3 regions of the Arthrobacter sp. FX8 genome follow, and region 1 is predicted to be linked to each of the others. Evidence: predicted binding sites of a transcription regulator. Region 1 holds the regulator's gene; each other region holds the start of a gene.
The links. The regulator Rex, encoded in region 1, represses fermentation and respiration genes when NADH is low (regulators of the CRP and FNR family bind a similar motif). The targets are predictions, from matches to a motif close to CTTGTGAANNNNTTCACAAG.
Positions count from the first base shown of each region.

Region 2: a site for Rex is predicted at 2,202-2,221, ahead of OUO20_RS08485 (glyceraldehyde-3-phosphate dehydrogenase). Genes of this name have one in related genera too.
Region 3: a site for Rex is predicted at 2,573-2,592, ahead of araB (ribulokinase). Genes of this name have one in related genera too.

Region 1 is NZ_CP113505.1:2,857,955-2,863,347, forward strand. It holds gene OUO20_RS13315 (TlpA family protein disulfide reductase) at 1-112, opposite strand, end outside; gene OUO20_RS13320 (histidine phosphatase family protein) at 148-828, opposite strand; gene OUO20_RS13325 (YceI family protein) at 1,044-1,592, shown strand; gene OUO20_RS13330 (hypothetical protein) at 1,801-2,652, shown strand; gene OUO20_RS13335 (redox-sensing transcriptional repressor Rex) at 2,765-3,469, opposite strand; gene OUO20_RS13340 (glutaredoxin family protein) at 3,563-3,817, opposite strand; gene OUO20_RS13345 (HAD family hydrolase) at 3,896-4,714, shown strand; gene OUO20_RS13350 (30S ribosomal protein bS22) at 4,794-4,892, opposite strand; gene OUO20_RS13355 (helix-turn-helix domain-containing protein) at 5,044-5,256, opposite strand.
Region 2 is NZ_CP113505.1:1,854,936-1,860,328, forward strand. It holds gene OUO20_RS08475 (HNH endonuclease family protein) at 1-96, opposite strand, end outside; gene OUO20_RS08480 (hypothetical protein) at 224-433, opposite strand; gene OUO20_RS08485 (glyceraldehyde-3-phosphate dehydrogenase) at 508-1,986, opposite strand; gene OUO20_RS08490 (tryptophan-rich sensory protein) at 2,256-2,378, opposite strand; gene OUO20_RS08495 (TspO/MBR family protein) at 2,366-2,788, opposite strand; RNA gene rnpB (RNase P RNA component class A) at 2,833-3,220, opposite strand; partial or broken gene OUO20_RS08505 (YaaA family protein) at 3,277-4,040, shown strand; gene OUO20_RS08510 (zinc ribbon domain-containing protein) at 4,050-4,787, opposite strand; gene OUO20_RS08515 (Nif3-like dinuclear metal center hexameric protein) at 4,897-5,393, opposite strand, start outside.
Region 3 is NZ_CP113505.1:128,899-134,291, forward strand. It holds gene mmsA (multiple monosaccharide ABC transporter ATP-binding protein) at 1-1,233, opposite strand, end outside; gene chvE (multiple monosaccharide ABC transporter substrate-binding protein) at 1,340-2,467, opposite strand; gene araB (ribulokinase) at 2,734-4,488, shown strand; partial or broken gene OUO20_RS00565 (L-ribulose-5-phosphate 4-epimerase) at 4,485-5,200, shown strand; gene araA (L-arabinose isomerase) at 5,254-5,393, shown strand, end outside.

The DNA of each region.
Region 1 (5,393 bases):
CATAGTTCTTGTTGTCCCCTGCCTTGGCCTGCTTGGCCAGCGCATCCTCCTGGGCACAGCCGGAGAGGCCCAGGGTCAGTGCGGTCAGGGCCATGCCGCCGGCGGCGAGCATGCTGCGGCGGGAGGGGAGGTTGTTGTTGCTCACTTCTAGGCTCCAGGGGTGCTGGCGGCACCGGGAAGAAGGGACGCCGCGGGTTCGCTGTACTCGACCCGCAAAAGCGAGCCGTCGTCGTCGAACACCAGGGACGTGACGGACGTCAGGGTGCACTCGCGCTTGCGTGGGTCGTGCCACAGGGGCCGGCCTTCGGCGCTGAGCCGGGCAGCCCAGATCGGCAGTTGGTGGCTCACCAGGATCGCCTCGGGGCCGTGGGCACCGAAGTCGCCGGCAGCAAGTTCGATGGCCCGCAGCCGGGCGTCCTGCGCCGCGGCCGCCACCCTCGCGGCCTGCTCCTTGTACGGTTCGCCCCAGGAGGGGCGCAGCGGGTTGACCAGGTGCGGCCAGTGCCTGGGCCGGCGGAGTTCGGCCTTGGTGACCTTCATGCCCTCAAAGTAGTTTTCCGCTTCGATGATCCGCTCGTCGGTGTGGACCTGCAGCTGCAGGGCTTCCGACGTCGGCCGCGCCGTTTCCTGCGCGCGGTCCAGTGGGGAGGCGGCCAGGTAGGTGATGCGGGCGCCGCGTTCGGCGCGCTGCCGGAAGTATTCGGCTAGCGTCCGGGCCATCTCCTGCCCCAGTTCGGAGAGGTGGAATTCGGGAAGCCGCCCATAGAGAACGCCCTCGGGGTTATGGACCTCGCCGTGGCGGAGCAGATGGACAGTGGCTTGGGGCATGTTTACCAGTTTCTCAAAGATGGCGTGCGATCCGAAATCTCGGGCCGCTCCTTCTACAAAGAGTAGAACTTAAGTTCTTGAAGAAATGTTCCGTGGACGGGAACAAAACATGCAAATGCATGTTTATACTGGATGCAGCAAGTTAGTTGAGGCTTCAACAGATGAAGGTTCAACGGCAGGACCTCAGTACATACACCTTTACAAGGAGCAACATCATGGCACTTCCCGCAGACGTCACCACCGGCACCTGGACCCTGGACAACTCCCACAGCGAGATCGGCTTCACTGTCCGGCACGCCGGCATCAGCAAGGTCCGCGGCCAGTTCAAAGAGGCCGCCGCCACGCTGGACCTGGGCCAGGATGTGGCTGAGTCCAGGATCAACGCCACCATCCAGACCGCCAGCTTCGACTCCGGCGACGCCAACCGCGACGGCCACGTCAAGGGCGAGGACTTCTTCGATGTGGAGAAGTTCCCCGAGATCTCCTTCGTATCCAACGGCCTGGTGGCCAAGGGCAACAGCTACGAGCTCACCGGCGACCTGACCATCAAGGGTGTCACCCGCCCGGTGACCCTGGAAACCGAATTCAACGGTGTTGCCGTTGATCCGTTCGGCAACACCCGCGCCGGCGTCTCCGCCGAGACCACCATCAGCCGCAAGGACTTCGGCCTCACCTGGAACGCCGTCCTGGAAGCCGGCGGCGTGCTGGTCAGCGACAAGGTTGCCATCAACCTCGAACTCGCCTTCATCGCGCCCGCAGCGTAGTTCCGCCCGCCAGGGCACAACCCCGGCACCAGGCCTCCCCGGCCTGGCGCCGGGGTTCCCTGTTCAACGGCAACCACCTGCGCCAATACCCGCTGAATCACCCACAACGCCGCCCGCCGGGGGTACGGTGGACTTAAGCCATGCTGGGGGAAGGCAGAGGACTGATTCCCGGCAGCCTACCCGGATCCCGACCTGCAGAAGGAACGCCATGAGTACTCCTCCCGTCCCGCCCCCGTCGCCCCAAGACCCCAGCAACGACCAGCCGGGGCATGAACAGGCCGGCAGCCCCCAGTCCGGAGACCAGCAGCAGCCCCGCTACGGGCAGAATGCGCCGCAGTATGGCCGGAACGCCCCGCAATTTGGGCAGAACGCGCCCCAGTACGGCCAGAACCAGCCGCCGGCAGCGCCGCAGTACGGCCAAAATCAGCCCCAGTACGGCCAGAATGCGCCGCAGGCCCCGGGCTACGGCCAGAACCCGCCGCAGTATGGCGCCCAGTTCGGGCAGAATGCACCCCAGTACGGCCAGCCGCCCTACGGGCAGTCCCCCTACGGCCAGTACCCGTCGGAGCAGCCGCAGCCGGCCGGAGGCAACGGCGTCCCGCAGCTGGTGAACATCTCGTTCTGGCTGTTGATCGCGTCGGCAGTGATCTTCGTGATCTCCCTGCTGACCGGGCTGACGCAGCTGGATGATCCGGTGTTCCGGCGGACATTCGAGGACCAGATGGCGGCCGGAGGCGCCAGTGGAGTCACCTATGACGACATTAAGGGGGTCATCGCCGGCACCCTGGTGGTGTTCGCGATCATTGGCGTGGCCCTCTACCTGCTGGTGGCCTTCTTCGTCCGAAAGGGCAAGAACTGGGCCCGCATCCTGGGAACGGTCTTCGCTGCACTGTCCGTCTTCGGACTCTTTGGTCCCCCCAGCTTTGCCACCATCGGAACGCTCCTGGGAATTGCGGCCATCGTGCTGCTCTACCTTCCGGCAGCCGCCCCGTACTTCCGGAAGCAGCAGCCTTTCGCCAACCCCTATTCGGGCGGCTTCGGCAACCCGTACGGGCGGTAGCCACTCCGCCCGCTGACACTGCACGCGGCCCGGGATGCATCATTCGCATCCCGGGCCACCTGCTTTAACGGGTCCGCCAAGACTTGGGCCGGGGGAAACTTCCAGGGAAACCCTAGGCCGTCTGCCCGGGCGTCTGGGCCCGCTGGGCGTGGTAGGCCAGGATCTGGAGTTCAGTGGCCATGTCCACCTTGCGAAGATTGACCCCTTCGGGAACCTGCAGCATCACGGGTGCAAAGCTCAGCACGCTGCGCACGCCTGCCGCCACCACACGGTCGCAAACGCCCTGCGCGACGGCCGCGGGAAGGGCCAGGACCACCATGTTGGCCCCGGTGCGGTGCAGGACGGTCTCCAGGTCTGCCACGTCGCTGACGCGCAGCCATCCCACCTCGTTGCCCACCACCATCTGGTCGGCGTCGAAGATGGCCACCACATCGAACCCGCGCGACTCAAAGCCGCCGTAGCGTGCCAGCGCCTTGCCCAAGTTGCCGGCGCCCACAATGGCCACTTTCCAGTCGTGGGTCAGTCCGAGCGCGGCGGCGATGTGGCGGCTGAGGTACTGCACCTCATAACCGACGCCCCTGGTGCCATAGGACCCCACATGGGAGAGGTCCTTGCGGAGGGTTGAAGAACTGACGCCGGAGGCTTCTGCCAGGGATTCGGAGGAAACGCGCTCCACGCCCTCGGACAGCAATGTGTTCAGGGCACGGAGGTAGATGGTGAGCCGGGCCACGGCGGCAGGAGGTATCTGCTTGGTCAATGCGCCCGTGGCATCCGGAAGGTCCGGGACAGACTGGGGCGAAGAACCCAGGGATGTCACCCGCACCTCCCTTGCGTCGCGTTGTGAGTCCACTCTAGGTCCCTGCCGCTCATGCCTTCAAAACCAGGACCATCAGAAACTGCCGCCACTGCCCTACCGGCCCATGGCGCGCTGCAGCACGCGTGCCAGCCGGACCTCGTCGATCTTCCAGAAGTCGCGCTGCACGCCGTCCACCAGGACCACCGGGATCTCTTCGGCGTAGCGCTCCCGCAGTTCAGGCTGGTTGTCCACCAGCTCTTCGCTCCAGGTAAGGCCCAATGAGGCAGTGACCCGGCCGACGGCGTCGCGCGCCTCCTCACAAAGGTGGCAGTCAGCTTTGGTGACCAGGACGACGCGGGGTGTAGCCATGGCTTAACGGTATCGCCGTTCCCGGCGTGAGGCTGACGCCGACGGCGGCGGGCCAGTGGATTGACTAGACTCAACTCCATGCCCCAGGAGAAATACGTCGCCGTAGTCACACGGCCGGTTGCTGCGCCGCAGCCCGGCGAGGCGGCGTTCTTCGATGTGGACAACACCCTGATGCGGGGTGCCAGCCTGTTCCATGTGGCCCGCAAGATGCACCAGCGGGGAGCCTTCACCCTGAGGCAGGCGGCGGGTATGGCCTGGAAGCAGTTCAAGTTTGTGGCCCGCGGCGAGAACATGGACGATGTCCATGCCGTCCGGGACTCGGCCCTGACCCTGGCCGTAGGCATCAGTGTGGATGACATCAAGGCGCTGGGCGAAGAAGTCTATGACGAGATGATCGCGTCCCGGATCTGGCCCGGCACCAAAGCGCTGGCGCAACAGCACCTGAGGGTGGGCCGCCGCGTCTGGCTGGTGACAGCCACCCCCATCGAAGTGGCCACCGTAATCTCCACCCGGCTGGGACTGACCGGAGCCCTGGGGACCGTGGGGGAGGTCTCGGACGGCCTGTACACCGGGCGGCTGGTGGGAGACATCCTGCACGGCTCGGCCAAGGCCGTGGCCGTGCAGGCCATCGCCGATGATGAGGGCCTGGACCTCAAGCGCTGCTGGGCCTACAGCGACTCCTACAACGACGTCCCGCTGCTGTCGCTGGTGGGCCATCCGGTGGCCATAAATCCGGACGCCAGGCTGCGACGCCACGCCCGCGACCGCAACTGGCCGGTTTACGATTTCCGCGCAGGCCGCCGTGCCGCGACATTGGGACTCAAGGCGGCCACCTTCGGCGGGGCCATCTACGGCCTCTGGAAGGGCTTCGCCCGCATCCGCGGCCCGCGGGCATAATTCTTACCTCTTGCCGGGTTAAACGAAATGCCCGCCGCCTTGGAAGGCGACGGGCATTTCCACGCTGCTTGAAGTATCGCTACTTCTTGTTGCGGCGCTGGTGACGGGTCTTGCGAAGCAGCTTGCGGTGCTTCTTCTTGGCCATACGCTTGCGACGCTTCTTAATAACTGAACCCACGAAAGTTCCTTACAAACTAGATGCAGTACCTGTCTGATGGAGAATGTCCGTGGACAAAGCTACGAACTGAACAACTGACAGATTCTTACAATGACGTAAAACGTTCCTTAACAGGGTACCGCTTATCGGGAGCCGCTCAGGACAGGCAGTCTCAGGCGGTTTCGGTGTGGCCTTCCACGACAGCACCCCTGAGGTACTGTTCGACGGCGTTTTCGGGGACCCGGTAGGAGCGGCCGAAGCGCACCGCCGGCATTTCGCCGGAGTGGACCAGCCGGTAAACAGTCATTTTGGAGACCCGCATGACCTCGGCTACTTCAGCCACGGTCAGGAACTTCGCGTTGGAGAAGTTCTGTTCTGCCGACATTTCCCTATTTTCCTTTGCTGACGGATGGACAACAGTGACCCCAGGTACGTGCCAATGCGGTGTTACGATGCTGAGCCATCCACCAACCACCTAAAAAGATACTCTAGATGTTCATGTGGCAGATGTGAAAGTAGTGC
Region 2 (5,393 bases), 1.0 Mb from region 1:
GGCAGCGACAATGCATACTGCGGCCGTTGCCAGCAGCGCCCAGGCCTGCCGGGAACGGCGGCGTGCGCGGCGGTAGGCAGCCCAGTGGACGGTCAAGGCGTCGACGCCGGAAGGGGAAAGTCAGGCACCCCAAGAGCCTAGGACAAAGGGCACCCCAAGCCGGTGATATCCACACTGTTGAGGACGAGTGATGGCTCACACGGCCGGCGCGGCCGCCTTTGGGCTACTGCTCCCTGGTGACCCTTCGAAGGTCTTCCTCGGCAATGGCCAGCAGTCCCTCGAGCTGGCGCACGCGGTCTTGGCTGACATCCCCGGCCGCGTGTGCGGCGCGGGCGCGTTCAAGCAGCCGTACGGCTTCCTTGTGGTTCGCCTTGGCCACGTCCAGGGCGTGTTCGAGGGTGGTGTCGTGCTGAAGAGTCGATTCGTTGTCCATGCCACCAGTGTGGTCCCCTTTCCCGGCTGATTCCAGAGAACCAGCCGGGAATTCGCTGGACGTGGCGGACAGGGTCAGACCGCGATGGCGGCCAGGGCGGCGGCGCTTTCCTTGGCGGGGAACGACGGCGGGTTCACGCCGGCCATTTCCTCCATAACGCGCACCACCTGGCAGCTGTAGCCAAATTCGTTGTCGTACCAGACGTAGAGGACCAGGTTCTTGTCCGTGGAGACCGTAGCGAGTCCATCAACAATGCCGGCGCGGCGGGAGCCGACAAAGTCGGTGGAGACAACCTCGGGTGAGTCGATGTAGTCGATCTGCTTGCGGAGGTCCGAGTGCAGCGACATTTCACGGAGGTAGTTGTTGACCTCGTCCTTGGTGGTGCCGTTTTCCAGGCTGAGGTTCAGGATGGCCAGCGATACGTCCGGGGTGGGGACGCGGATGGAGCTGCCCGTCAGCTTTCCGAGCAGTTCGGGCAGGGCTTTGGCCACTGCCTTGGCGGCGCCGGTTTCGGTGATGACCATGTTCAGGGCTGCAGAGCGGCCGCGGCGGTCGCCCTTGTGGAAGTTGTCGATCAGGTTCTGGTCGTTGGTGAAGGAGTGGACGGTTTCCACGTGCCCGTGCACCACGCCGAACTTGTCGTTGATGGCCTTCAGCACGGGGGTGATGGCGTTGGTGGTGCAGGACGCCGCGGAGACGATCCGGTCCGAGTCTGTGATGTCCCGGTGGTTGATGCCGTGGACGATGTTCTTCAGCTCTCCCTTGCCCGGTGCGGTCAGGAGGACCCGCGCCACGCCCTTGCTCTGCAGGTGCTGGGAAAGTCCCTCGGCGTCGCGCCAGCGGCCGGTGTTATCCACCACCAGGGCATCCTTGATGCCGTAGGCGGTGTAATCGATGGTGGCGGGGTCGTTGGAGTAGATGACCTGGATCTGCACGCCGTTGGCGGTGATGGTGTTGGCGTCCTCGTCGATCCGGATGGTGCCCTCGAAGGACCCGTGGACGGAGTCGCGGCGCAGCAGGCTGGCGCGCTTGGAGAGGTCGTTGTCGGAGCCGCGGCGCACCACGATGGCGCGCAGGCGCAGTCCGTGGCCGCCACCGGCCTTTTCGATGAGGAGGCGGGCCAGGAGCCGGCCGATGCGGCCAAAGCCGTAGAGCACGACGTCGGTGCTGGTGCGGTCATCGCCGCCCCGCTTGCCAACGATTTCGGCGAGCTCAGCGCGGAGGAACTCCTCCAGGGTGGCGCCGTTGCCTTCTTCCTTGAACTTCTGGTTCAGGCGGGCGATGTCGATCGCGGCAGCGCCCAGCTCCAGTCCGGCCAGCGTGTTCAGCAGGGGCGCGGTGTCCTCGAGGAGCAGTTCGTCCTTGCTCATCCGGCGTGCAAAGCGGTGCGCCTTGAGGATGTTCATGGTGGACTTGTTGATCAGGCTCCGGCCGTGGATGCTGGTGACCACGTTGTTTTCGCGGTACAGCCTGCCGATCACCGGGATCATGGCCTCGGCGAGGGCCTCCCGGCCCATCCACGTATCAAGACAAGAATCAGACGTCTGGCTCACAGAAATACCTTCCTCGGTTCAGCCGTGTACGTCCTCGTACACAGATGTAGGCCACCTGATGATGTCCAGGGGCACCCGCGCCTGCAGGGATGGCCCCCAGGCGCCTGGATCGCGTGCAAAGAAAAACCGCCGGTTGCGAACGCAACTTTCGGCGGTAGAACTCCTGCGTCCGGGATCCATTCTAATTTGGCCCGCCGCCGGGAACACGCTTGCGCTGCGTGAAATCACTCACATGGCCGGGATGCCCCGCAGCCGTGGTGTTGCCGGACTCAGTTGTGGACGGCTGAGTAGAGGTTCAGGCTGGCGGAAAAGACAAGCCAGGAAAAGTACGGCAGCACCAGGAGGCCGGCGGCGGCGTCCACCGGCCCGAAGCGCAGGATCAGGAATACCAAGGTTCCGGCGAGTGCGCAGATAACCCCGAACGCAGCCCAGAGGGCGGCAGCTCCGAGCATTGGGTACAGGGCAAAAAGGCCGCCGGCCACGCCGCGTTGAGCAGCAGCTGGACAATGTAGCCTGCACGGGTGCTCCCGGTCAGGCCGCCCTTGCGCCAGACCAGCCACGCGGCTGCCGCCACGCCGGTGTACAGCGCCATCCAGGTGCTCCGGAACATCCACGGCGGCGGCATCCACGGCGCCTTCACCGAACCGGCGTACCACCCGTTGGAATTCAGGATGATGGGAACCGAAGCGATGACCCACGCCGCGGCGGACAGCGCCAGGAACCCGCCAAGCGCAATGACCTGGGAACGGATGCCGGGGACGCCGGCCCGGGCGGCGGGACGGGGATCAGGAATAACGGGCACGGTCCAGCATCCCCAACGCATCGCCCTAGGTCAAACGCGGAATGTGGATGGGACAGCCGGTACGCCGGGTTCTGTTCTCCCCTGCCGTTACCGGAAAGGGAGCGACGGCCATCCATCTACGAGTACCGTTGCCGGCACCCTCCAGCGGCCTACCCGGACACTCGGGCGGGCAGCCCTCGAACGTGTCCTGTCTGGCCTTGCTCCGGGTGGGGTTTACCTAGCCTTCCCGGTCACCCGGGAAGCTGGTGGTCTCTTACACCACCGTTTCACCCTTACCTGCCCTTCCCGGCCAAAGCCGGCAATGCAGGCGGTCTGTTTTCTGTGGCACTGGCCTGCGGGTTACCCCGAGTGGGCGTTACCCACCACCCTGCCCTGCGGAGCCCGGACGTTCCTCGAGCCACTTGCGTGACGCGCGGCCGCCTGGCTGTCCCATCCGCCGTCCAGTCTACCGGCGCCGCCACCCGCTTTTGCGCCGGTAGGATCGGACGGTGCTGATTCTGCTTCCCCCTTCCGAAGGCAAGACACCCGCGCTCCGGGGACCCGCCGTCGACTGGTCCACGCTCGGCTTTCCGGAATTGAACCCCTACCGCGCCAAGGTCCTCGAAGCGCTGGGAACCGTCAGTGCCCACCAGGACGCCCTCGCCCTGCTGGGCGTGGGCGCATCACTGCGTGAGGACGTGGAACGCAATACTCGCCTGGGCGCCGAGCCGGCAGCGCCCGCACACAGCATCTATTCCGGCGTCCTGTACGACGCCCTTGGCTATCGGAGCCTGACACCGGCCCAGCGGCGCAAGGCGGACGCGTCCGTCCTGGTGATCTCGGCCCTGTGGGGTGCCCTTCGCTTCGGCGACAGCGTCCCCGCCTACCGGCTCTCCATGGGCACGGCACTGCCCGACGTCGGCAGGCTGGCCCCGTTCTGGAAGACGCAGCTTGGCGAAACCCTGGGCAGCGCCGCCCGGGGGCACCTGGTGGTGGACTGCCGGTCCAGCACCTATGCAGCCGCCTGGGCACCGCCGCCGGAGCAGACCGTGGCGGTCAACGTCTTCACCGAAACAGATGGAGTCCGCAAAGTGGTGAGCCACTTCGCCAAGCACACCCGGGGGAACTGGCGCGGCACCTGCTGGTACGCCGCGGTAAAGCCCCGGCGGCGCCGTCGGACCTTTTGAAGGCTGCCCGCGAGAAGTGGGACGCAGAACTGGTGCCGGGCACGGCCCGCAGGCCGCACGCCCTGAACATCATCCTGCCGGGCTGATCCGCCCGGTCAGGACCACTCGTCCGAGCGGACCAGGATGGCGCCGGAGTCCGGGCAGAACACGATGTCGTCCGCGGCCGAAGCCTTGATCTCCGCGAGGTCGCCGGGGCTGAGCTTCATGCCGGAGGCTTCGGAGGTGCCGTGGAACAGCCGGGCCGCGCCCACTCCGCGCTTGGCAAGCGTCTTTTCATAAACCGCCAGCATGCCCGCCTCCAGGCCTGCAGCGAATGCGGCGCGCTGCGCGCGAAGGCCTGCCGCTTCCGTTTCCACCTCCGCGAGGGCCGCGTCAAGCTCGGCCCTGATGGTGGCAAAGGAGCCCTGGATGTCGTCGACAATCTGCTGCTGCGCCGCCTGCCGTTCCCGCAGGCTGTCCAGCCGCTCCATGACCTCCAGCTCCACGTCCTCAAGGTCAGAGCGCCGCTTGTTGAGCGAGGCGATGTCTTTTTGCAGTGCAACCAGGTCCTTGGAAAGGCCGGTGCCGCTGTTGAGCCTGGCCTCGTCGCGTTCGATCCGTGAAGCAACCTGTTCGACGTCGGCTTCCGCCCGCTTAAGCGCGGCCTCGGCATCGTGCACGGCCACCTTGGCTGCTCCCAATTCACCGTTGGCAACAGAGAGCGCGGCTTCGAGGTCCTTGATGCGGGGATCGTTTTCCAGCGTGCGCCGGCGGTTGGTGAGGCCCTTCAACCGGGCGTCCAGCCCCTGCAGTTCAAGCAACTTCAACTGTTCCGCCGGTGCTGCCTTGGCCACTGTTACCTCCGATAAATCCCTTCCGGCCGTAGCCGGGCACCGAACCGGCGCTTCCTAGACTCTAGCGCGTGGCCCCGTTTCCCTGCCTCGACGCATCCCGGGCTGCTGCCTAGCCCGGCGTGAGGATGAAGTCCCAGGGGTCGCTGTTGGTGGTGCTGACCTGGATCTCCACCTCGTGTCCCTGGTCAGCCAGGACGTTGCCCAGGGCGGCCGCGGCCGCAGGCAGCCAAAGCCATTCACTGGCGAAGTGCGACACGTCCACCAGGTACGGCCGTCCGTTGAGGGCGGCTTCGCGCGCCTCGGATGCCGGGTGGTGGCGAAGGTCCGCGGTGACGTAGACGTCGGCGTTGCTGGCGCGCACCTCATTGAACAGCGAATCGCCGGCACCGCCGCACACCGCGATGCGCCGCACCAGTCCGTCCTTGTCGCCGGAGACCCGCACTCCCCCGGCCACTGACGGAAGAATTCCAAACACCCGGGCCGCGAAGTCGCCCAGGCTCATGGCATCCGCCAGGTCGCCCACGCGGCCAATGCCTTCCTCCGGGAGCCCGTTGGCTGCCACCGTGAGCGGGGCGACGTCCTGGAGCCCCAGGGCGTCAGCCAGGA
Region 3 (5,393 bases), 1.8 Mb from region 1:
GCCGGAGAGCTTGCCGGTGATGGCGGCCACCGAGGGCGCTTTGATGTTCATGCTCTTCCGGTAGCCGTTGGCCACCACGGTCTCCTGGTTCTTGTCCACGAAGCCGCGTTTGGCGAGCTTGCGCAGCGCTGCCAGGGAGATGTTGCGCTTGATGTCCTCGATGAGGTTCAGGCCGTAGTGCTTGCGGTCCTCGGTGGCGTAGGCGATGCCGTGGCGGATGGCGTCGGAGACGGTGGAGGTGTTGATTTCCTCGCCGTACTTATAGACCTTGCCGGACATTGCGGTGCCGTAGGTTCGGCCGAAGACGCTCATGGCGAGTTCGGTGCGCCCGGCGCCCATCAGCCCGGCAAGTCCCACCACCTCGCCCTTCCTGACATGCAGGTTGGCGTTGCGGACCACCATGCGGCTGTGGTCCTGGGGATGCCGGACGGACCAGTCCTCGATCCGGAGGACTTCCTCGCCGATGTTCGGCTCGCGGTCCGGGTACAGGCTCTCCAGGTCGCGGCCCACCATGCCGCGGATGATGCGTTCCTGGGTGATCTGGCCTTCATCGAGCCGGAGGGTCTCAATGGTTTTGCCGTCCCGGATGATGGTGACGGCGTCGGCCACCTTCCGGATTTCATTGAGTTTGTGGCTGATGATGATGCTGGTGACCCCCTGGCCCTTCAGATGGAGGATCAGGTCCAGCAGGTGGCCGGAATCCTCGTCGTTGAGGGCTGCCGTGGGCTCGTCCAGGATGAGCAGCTTCACTTCCTTGGACAGCGCCTTGGCGATCTCCACGAGTTGCTGCTTGCCCACGCTGATGTGCTGGACGGGGGTGACGGGGTTTTCGTCGAGGCCCACGCGGGCCAGCAGCTTTGCTGCCTCCAGGTTGGTCTTGCGCCAGTCCACCCATCCGTTGGTGGCTTGTTCATTGCCAAGGTAGATGTTCTCCGCGATGGAGAGGTACGGGCTCAGCGCCAGTTCCTGGTGGATGATCACGATGCCCCGCTTCTCGCTGTCCGAGATGCTGGAGAAGTTGCAGGGTTCGTTTTCGAAGAGGATTTCCCCTTCGAAGGTGTTGTGTGGATAGACGCCGGACAACACTTTCATGAGCGTTGATTTGCCGGCGCCGTTTTCGCCGCAGATGGCGTGGACCTCTCCACGGTTCACATCGAGGGTGACGTCCTGCAGCGCTTTCACGCCGGGGAAGGTCTTGGTGATTCCTCGCATTTGAAGAATGGGTGTGTTCATCGTCAATTCCCACTGACTGGTCGAAGCTTGGCCGTCCTGCTGCTGCAGGAGGTTGCGGGCGGGGCTGCGGCCGGATGGAGGTCCGGCCACAGCCCCCGGACGCTGACTACTTGACGTCGGCGTCGGTGTAGTAACCCGAGTCGATCAGTTCCTTCTTGTAGTTGTCCTTGGTGATGATCACGGACTTCAGCAGGAAGGCCGGAACAACCTTGACCTTGTTGTTATAGGTCTTGGTGTCGTTGGTTTCAGGTTCCTGGCCCTTGAGGACGGCGTCGACCATCTTGACGGCCTGTGCGCCGAGCTGGCGGGTGTCCTTAAAGATGGTGGAGTACTGCTCGCCCGCGACGATGGACTTCACGGAGCCCTTTTCGGCGTCCTGGCCGGTGACCACCGGAAGGCTTCCCTTGGCGTAGCCGCCGGTGCTGGTGAGGGCGGAGATGATGCCGATGGACAGGCCGTCGTACGGGGAAAGGACGCCGTTCAGCTTGGTGCCCGAGCTGTAGGCGGAGGTGATGATGTCCTCCATGCGCTTCTGCGCCACGGGTGCCTGCCAGCGAAGGATGGCGGCCTGCTCAAACTTGGTCTGGCCGCTGGGGACCTTCAGGGTGCCGGCATCCATGTAGGGCTTGAGGGTGTCCATGGCGCCGGTCCAGAAGAAGTTGGCGTTGTTGTCGTCCGGGCTTCCGGCGAAAAGTTCGATGTTGAAGGGGCCCTTGCCGTCCACCTTCTTGCCGCTCGCGTCGACCAGGCCCAGGCCGGTCAGCAGCGAGGTGGCCTGCTGGACGCCCACGGTGTAGTTGTCGAACGTGGTGTAGTAGTCCACGTTCGGAGTGCCGTTGATAAGGCGGTCGTAGGCGATGACCTTGACGTTCTGCTCCTTGGCCTTGGCCAGGACGTCGGTCAGGGTGGTGCCGTCGATGGCAGCGATGATCAGGGCCTTGGCGCCCTTGGTCAGCATGTTTTCGATCTGCGAGACCTGCGTGGGGATGTCGTCGTTGGCGAACTGGAGGTCCGTCTTGTAGCCGAGGTCTTTCAGGGACTTCTCAACATTGGCGCCGTCGGCGATCCACCGTTCAGATGTCTGGGTTGGCATCGAGATGCCAACCAGCGAGTCGCTGGGCTTCGCTGCGCCGCTGGATTCGCTGGTTCCGCCACGGGAGCCGCAACCGGTGGCTCCCACGGTCAGGGCGAGGACAAGGGCCACCGCGCCCATGAGTTTTTTGATTCTCACCATAATCTCCTTCCGCGGCAGCATTGCCGCGAAGTGTTGTTGGGCCGGGAAGCAACGGTGCTCCCGGTCCTGGCCACATGGTTGATGTGTCGGTTCAATATAGACTGATTTGTGAACGCTAACAAGAGCCTTCTCCCGGAAACTCCGAAATCTTTCGATGGCATTGACTTCTTCTTTGTTAGCGTTCACACTTGCTGCAGCACTTAGCTCGACCCTGACCCTACAAAACCGGTAATGAGGCCGCTTGCCTCCCGGATGGAGGCAACCCCATGCCAGATGCGCTGTTCACTTCCAGCTCCGACCCCCGCCACGACCACTGCGTGGTCGGCGTGGACTTCGGGACCCTGTCCGGCCGCGCCGTGGTGGTGCGGGTCCGCGACGGCAAGGAGCTTGGGAGCGCCGTCCATGAATATCCCCATGCGGTGGTGACCGGCTCCCTGCCCGGTGACGTGGCGGGCGACGACGGCACGCGGCTTCCCGGCGAATGGGCGCTTCAGGTGCCCAACGACTACCGGGACGTCCTGCGCACCGCCGTTCCTGCCGCGGTGGCTGACGCGGGGATCGACCCGGCCGCCGTCGTCGGCATTGCCACCGACTTCACCGCCTGCACCATGGTGCCCGTGAAGGCCGATGGCACGCCGCTGAACGAATTGCCGGGCTATGCCAACCGCCCGCATGCCTACGTGAAGCTCTGGCGCCACCACGCCGCCCAGGGGCAGGCCGACCGGATCAACCGGCTGGCGGCCGAACGCGGCGAAGACTGGCTTCCCCGCTACGGCGGCCTGATTTCGTCCGAGTGGGAATTCGCCAAAGGCCTGCAGCTGCTGGAAGAGGACCCGGAGGCCTACGCCGAAATGGACCACTGGGTGGAGGCGGCCGACTGGATCGTCTGGCAGCTGTGCGGCCGCTACGTCCGCAACGCCTGCACCGCCGGCTACAAGGGCATCTACCAGGACGGGCGGTACCCCTCGGAGGATTTCCTGGCCGCCCTGAATCCGGACTTCAAGGACTTTGTCAGTTCCAAGCTGGAGCACACGATCGGGCGGCTGGGGGACGCCGCAGGGACCCTGACGGCGGAGGCTGCAGCCTGGACCGGGCTGCCGGAGGGCATCGCCGTGGCCGTGGGAAACGTTGACGCCCACGTCACTGCCCCTGCTGCCAAGGCCGTGGAATCCGGCCAGCTGGTGGCCATCATGGGCACCTCCACCTGCCATGTGATGAACGGCAGCGAACTGCGTGAAGTGCCGGGAATGTGCGGGGCAGTGGACGGCGGCATCGTGCCCGGCCTGTGGGGTTACGAGGCCGGTCAGTCCGGTGTGGGGGACATCTTCGGCTGGTTCACCAGGTACGGCGTCCCGCCCGAATACCATGAGGCTGCCAGGGACGCGGGGCTGGGAATCCACGAGTACCTCACCGGACTGGCGTCGCGGCAGGCCATCGGGGAGCACGGCCTGATCGCGCTCGACTGGCACTCGGGCAACCGCTCGGTGCTGGTGGACCACGAGCTGTCCGGCATCGTGGTGGGCCAGACCCTTGCCACCCGGCCCGAGGACACCTACCGTGCCCTGCTGGAAGCCACGGCCTTCGGAACCCGCACCATCGTGGACGCCTTCCGCGACGCCGGGGTTCCGGTCAGGGAATTCATCGTGGCCGGCGGCCTGCTCAAGAACAGGCTGCTGATGCAGATCTACGCGGACGCCACCGGCCTGCAGCTGTCCACCATCGGCTCGGAGCAGGGCCCGGCCCTGGGATCGGCCATCCACGCCGCCGTGGCCGCGGGTGAATACGCGGACATCCGGGAAGCCGCCGCCGCCATGGGCGCCGAACCCGGCGAGGTCTACACGCCGATCCCGGAAAACGTTGCCGCGTACGAGGAACTGTTCCAGGAATACAAGGCACTGCACGACTACTTTGGCCGCGGCAGCAACGACGTGATGCACCGGCTTAAGGCCATCCAGCGCAAAGCCGCCCGGGCCAGCCTGCCCGGCTCCGCCGCCGAACCTGCCGTGGGGGTCTCCGCATGAGCACCGACACCGGGATCCTGGAAACCATCGCCCGGGTCCGTGAGGAAGTGTGTGCGCTGCATGCCGAGCTGACCCGCTACGAACTGGTGGTGTGGACCGCAGGCAACGTTTCCGCCCGGGTGCCGGGCACCGACCTCATGGTTATCAAGCCCTCCGGGGTCGCCTACCAGGACCTGACCCCGGAACAGATGATCGTGACGGACCTGCACGGCATGCCCGTCAGGGGCACCAACGTCGGTGGCGGCGGGACCGTGGACTGGGGCAACCCGCCGCTGTCGCCGTCGTCGGACACCGCAGCGCACGCCTACGTGTACCGGCACATGCCGGAGGTGGGGGGCGTGGTGCACACCCACTCCACCTACGCCACTGCCTGGGCTGCCCGGGGGAGGCCATTCCGTGCGTGCTGACCATGATGGGCGATGAGTTCGGCGGCTCCATCCCGGTGGGCCCATTCGCGCTGATCGGGGACGACTCGATCGGCCACGGGATCGTGGAGACGCTGAAGAACTCCAATTCACCGGCGGTCCTGATGCAGAACCACGGCCCCTTCACCATCGGCAAGGACGCCCGCTCCGCGGTGAAGGCCGCCGTGATGTGCGAGGAAGTGGCCCGCACCGTCCACATCTCCCGCCAGCTGGGCGAACCGCTGCCCATCGACCAGGGCTCCATCGACTCCCTCTATGCCCGCTACCAGAACGTCTACGGCCAATAAACAACACGGGCCAGTAATCCACGGCGCCGCCACACAACTTCCCAGGAGAATCCATGAGCACCGCAGCAAGCACCTCCCTCGACGGCTACGAGGTCTGGTTCCTCACCGGCAGCCAGCACCTGTACGGGGAGGAGGTCCTCAAGCAGGTGGCCGCCCAGTCGCAGGAGATCGCCAACCAGCTCAACGCCAATTC